2 regions of the Cupriavidus sp. PET2-C1 genome follow, and region 2 is predicted to be linked to the other one. Evidence: predicted binding sites of a transcription regulator. Region 2 holds the regulator's gene; the other holds the start of a gene.
The links. The regulator HrcA, encoded in region 2, represses chaperone genes, less so after heat shock. The targets are predictions, from matches to a motif close to TTAGCACTCNNNNNNNNNGAGTGCTAA.
Positions count from the first base shown of each region.

Region 1: a site for HrcA is predicted at 1,663-1,689, ahead of groES (co-chaperone GroES). Genes of this name have one in related genera too.

Region 1 covers NZ_JBTNRJ010000003.1:535,360-537,824, reverse strand. Annotated here, with positions in the region: gene groL (chaperonin GroEL) at 1-1,223, opposite strand, end outside; gene groES (co-chaperone GroES) at 1,297-1,587, opposite strand; gene ACX12D_RS36180 (TauD/TfdA dioxygenase family protein) at 2,034-2,465, shown strand, end outside.
Region 2 covers NZ_CM137259.1:1,380,402-1,382,866, forward strand. Annotated here, with positions in the region: gene ACX12D_RS06285 (NAD kinase) at 1-461, opposite strand, end outside; gene hrcA (heat-inducible transcriptional repressor HrcA) at 576-1,613, shown strand; gene hemH (ferrochelatase) at 1,726-2,465, shown strand, end outside.

The sequences.
Region 1 (2,465 bases), on a different replicon from region 2:
TCCACCGCGGCACGCGTGGCGTGCAGCGCGTCTTCCACGCGGGCTTTCTTCTCCTTGACCTCGACCTCGGTGGCACCGCCGACCTTGAGCACGGCCACCCCGCCGGCCAGTTTGGCCACGCGCTCCTGCAGCTTCTCCCGGTCATAGTCGGAGCTGGCCTCGTCGATCTGGGTGCGGATACGCTTCACCCGCGCCTGGATCTGCACGGCGTCGCCCGCGCCATCGATGATGATGGTGTTCTCCTTACCGATTTCCACGCGCCCGGCCTGGCCCAGTTGCTCCAGCGCGATCTTTTCCAGCGACAGCCCGACCTCTTCCGACACCACCTGGCCGCTGGTCAGGATCGCGATGTCTTCCAGCAGTGCCTTGCGGCGGTCGCCAAAGCCAGGAGCCTTGACCGCGGCGGCCTTCAGGATGCCGCGGATATTGTTGACCACCAGCGTGGCCAGTGCCTCGCCCTCTACGTCCTCGGCCACGATCAGCAGCGGACGTCCTGCCTTGGCCACCTGCTCCAGTACCGGCAGCAGGTCGCGGATGCTGGAGATCTTCTTGTCCACCAGCAGCAGGTACGGCTGCTCCAGCACCGCCACCTGCTTGTCGGGGTTGTTGATGAAATACGGCGACAGGTAGCCGCGGTCGAACTGCATGCCTTCCACCACTTCGAGCTCGTCTCCCAGCGACTTGCCGTCTTCCACGGTAATCACGCCTTCCTTGCCGACCCGGTCGATGGCCTGGGCGATACGCTCGCCGATGGCACTTTCACCGTTGGCCGAAATGGTGCCGACCTGCGCGATCTCGAGGCTGGTGGTGGTGGGCTTGCTGATGCGGCGCAGTTCCTCGATGGCCGCCGTCACGGCCTTGTCGATGCCGCGCTTCAGGTCCTGCGGATTGAGCCCGGCCGCGACGTACTTGACGCCCTCTCGCACGATGGCCTGCGCCAGCACGGTGGCGGTGGTGGTGCCGTCGCCAGCGTTATCGCTGGTGCGGGAAGCGACTTCCTTGACCAGTTGCGCGCCGATGTTCTGCAGCTTATCCTTGAGCTCGATCTCCTTGGCCACGGAGACGCCATCCTTGGTCACGGTGGGGCTGCCGAAACTGCGCTCCAGCACCACGTTGCGGCCCTTGGGGCCGAGTGTCACCTTGACCGCGTTGGCGAGGATATTGACGCCTTCGACCACCTTGGCGCGGGCGACGTCGCTGAACACTACATCTTTTGCTGCCATTGCTGTCTGTCCTGTCTTTGATTGTCGGGTTCGTTCTGGAAATTCGAATCGATGCTGGCGGGTACGCAGAGATTCAGCGCTCTACCACGGCGAGGATGTCTTCCTCGCGCAGCACCAGCACTTCGTCTCCATCAACCTTCACCGCCTGCCCGGCGTACTTGCCGAACAGCACGCGGTCGCCTGCGCGCAGGTCCGGCGCGATGCGTTCGCCCGCTTCATTTCGCCGGCCCGGTCCGACGGCAATCACTTCGCCCTGGTCGGGCTTTTCGGCAGCGCTATCGGGAATCACGATGCCGGATTGCGTGCGGGTTTCGTTGTCTGACCGTTTGACGAGAACGCGGTCGTGCAGTGGGCGAAGGCTCATACTGGCTCCAGGAAGTAAGGACAAAAGAAGGCTGATGCCGGTGCTGGAGCTGGCGCTGGTGTTGTGTCCAGGCAATCAGCAATCGTTGCCGGTGAGTGCCAAGTATAGAAAGCAGCGGCATGCGCGGCCAACTGATCGTTTCGCATTTGCTTAGAAGCAGGCATGAAGGCGCCGACCCGCCCCCGCTGCTAGAAACGCAGCAGCACTGCGCAGCAGGCTGTTGATTCCCAGGGGGTTGCAGCCCCCTTCTCTCGGCGGCTGCCCGGCAGGCAGCAACGCTGCTCCTGCCGTTGCTTCGCCAACAGCATATCGGCGAGGGAAAGCCCGGAATACAGCGGCTTTCAACGGGCCCGGCAGCTTGGTACAGCGCTTGCTATTCACTATCACCGCCAGCGCGCAGACGCCATCGGCGGCCTCCCTCCAAATCCGCTTCGCAAGGACACACCATGAGCTACCAGCACATCACCGTCAGCCAGGTTGCCGGCCACATCGGCGCCGAGATCGGGGGCATCGACCTGTCGGGGCCGTTGCATGAAGACGCCGTTGCCGAGATCCGCCGCGCCTTACTGAAATGGAAAGTTGTCTTCTTCCGCGGCCAACATATTGACCACGCCGCCCAAGTCGCCTTTACCTCGCGCTTCGGCGAAGTCACCTACGCGCATCCGCACGAAGACGAGCCGATCGAGGACTTCCCGCAGTTGCTGCCGATCGACCGCAGCCGCTATGAGCGCCGCAATGGCATCCGCCGCAGCAGCTACGAAAGCCGCTGGCACACCGACGTCACCGCCGTGGTCAATCCGCCGCCGGCCTCCATCCTGCGCGCGGTCAATGTGCCGGCGTTCGGCGGCGATACCACCTGGACCAATCTGGTGGCGGCC
Region 2 (2,465 bases):
GCCAGCGCGGAGAAGATCACGCCATCGTCGCGCACCACCTGGGACTCCAGCAGCATGCGGGTCTCGGACTCGTAGCGGCCCGCCAGCATGTCGGGCAGCACCGAGTGCACGTCCTGCAAGGGGATGTCGGTCATGAAGCCAAGGCGCCCGTGGTTCACCCCGATCAGCGGCACCGGGTAGCCGGCCAGCTGGCGCGCCAGGCCCAGCAGGGTGCCGTCGCCGCCGAGCACCACCGCCACATCGGCATGCTTGCCGATCTCGTCGGGCGCCAGCGCCGGATAGTCGGTCAGTCCGGTGGCCAGGGCCGTGTCTCGCTCGAACACCACATCCTGGCCGTTCCTGAGGATACAGGCGGCCAGCTCTTCCAGCGGGCCCTCGATGCCGGCTGTGGCGTACCTGCCGATCAGGGCGACGGTGCGAAATGGGGCGCGCGCGGCGCCGGGCTTGGGGAGCGAAGACATGCCGGGATTAGACCATACCGCCGTGACCATTGTCAGCAGGAGGGCGCTTGGCGCCGGGCCGGATCGCCGATGAGCCGCCCGAATGGTGAAAACTTGCGTAAAATCAGGTTCATCATGGATGAACGTGCGAAAACGCTTCTCAAAACCCTCATCGAGCGCTACATCGCCGAGGGGCAGCCCGTGGGCTCACGGACCTTGTCGAAGTACTCGGGGCTCGACCTGTCTCCGGCCACCATCCGCAATGTGATGTCCGACCTGGAGGAAATGGGGTTCATTGCCAGCCCGCATACCTCGGCCGGGCGCATCCCCACGCCGCGCGGCTACCGGCTGTTCGTGGACACCATGCTGACCGCCCAGCCGCTGGATGGCGCGCTCAACCTGGCCGAGCTGACCGGCAAGATCCGGGGCCAGCTGGAGGGTCAGCAGCTCGGGCCGCAGCGGATGATCACGTCGGCGGCGCACACCTTGTCCAACCTGTCGCAGTTCGCTGGCGTGGTGATGACCCCCAGGCGCGCCCAGGCGTTCCGCCAGGTCGAATTCATGCGGCTTTCGGACAAGCGCATCCTGCTGATCATCGTCACCCCAGAGGGCGACGTGCAGAACCGCATCATCCAGACCGAGCTGCCGTATTCCCCGTCGCAACTGGTCGAAGCCGCCAATTTCATCAACTCGCACTTTGCCGGCATGAGCTTCGACAATGTGCGCGACCACCTGCGCGGCGAGCTGCGGGCGCTGCGCATGGATATGTCGCAGCTGATGCAGGCCGCGGTGGAGGCGGGGAGCAATGCCATGGCCGAGGGGGAAGACGACCATGTCTTCATCTCGGGCGAGCGCAAGCTGCTGGAGGTGGAAGACCTGTCTTCCAGCATGGAAAAGCTGCGCCGCCTGTTCGACGTGTTCGAGCACAAGACCGGCCTGCTCAAGCTGCTCGATGTCTCCAGCCACGCCCAGGGCGTGCAGATCTTCATCGGCGGCGAGAGCAAGCTGGTGCCGCTCGAAGACATGGCGGTCATCACCGCGCCCTATGAAGTCGACGGCCAGATCGTCGGCACGCTCGGGGTGATCGGGCCGACCCGCATGGCCTACGAACGGGTGATCCCGATCGTCGACATCACCGCGCGCCTGTTGTCCAGCGCGCTCAGCCAGAACTAGTGTTGGCTCGGCCCTGTCTTACAAACTGCCTGTTCCCCGCATCCTGTAAGCTCGGCGAGACCTGGCGGCCGCGCGCCCTGTGCCCGCGCCGCCCCGCCACACCGGAAATTACATGACGTTTACCCCTGAACCGGCCTACCAGCATGGCCAGGCGCCGCGCACGGCCATCCTGCTGATCAACCTCGGCACCCCGGATGCGCCAACGCCGAAGGCGGTCGGCAGCTACCTCAAGCAGTTCCTGTCCGACCCGCGCGTCGTGGAGATCCCACGCGCGGCGTGGCTGCCGCTGCTGTACGGCATCATCGTGCCGCTGCGCTCGCGCGCTTCGGCGATGAAGTACGAGTCGATCTGGCTGCGGGAGGCGCATATGACGGGTTCCCCGCTGCTGGTGCACACCGAGCGCCAGGCTCACGCCTTGCAACTGCTGCTGAACCAGCAAGGCCATGAGGTGACAGTGGCGTGCGCCATGCGGTACGGCAATCCGTCGATCGGCTCGGTGCTGGAAGCGCTGCGCCGCCAGGGGACCGAGCGCATCCTGCTGCTGCCGCTATATCCACAGTACTCCGGCACCACCACGGCGACGGGCTTCGACGAGGTGTTCCGGGTACTCAAGCAGTGGCGAAACCAGCCGGAGCTGCGGCTGGTCAAGCATTTCCACGACCATCCGGCCTATCTTGCCGCCTTGCACCAGCAGGTGGGGGCATACTGGGCGCAGCATGGCACGCCGGATTTCGCGCGGGGCGACAAGCTGATCCTGTCGTTTCACGGCGTGCCGCGCCGCACGCTGGAGCTCGGCGACCCCTACCATTGCGAGTGCCTCAAGACCGGGCGCCTGCTGGGCGAGGCGCTGGG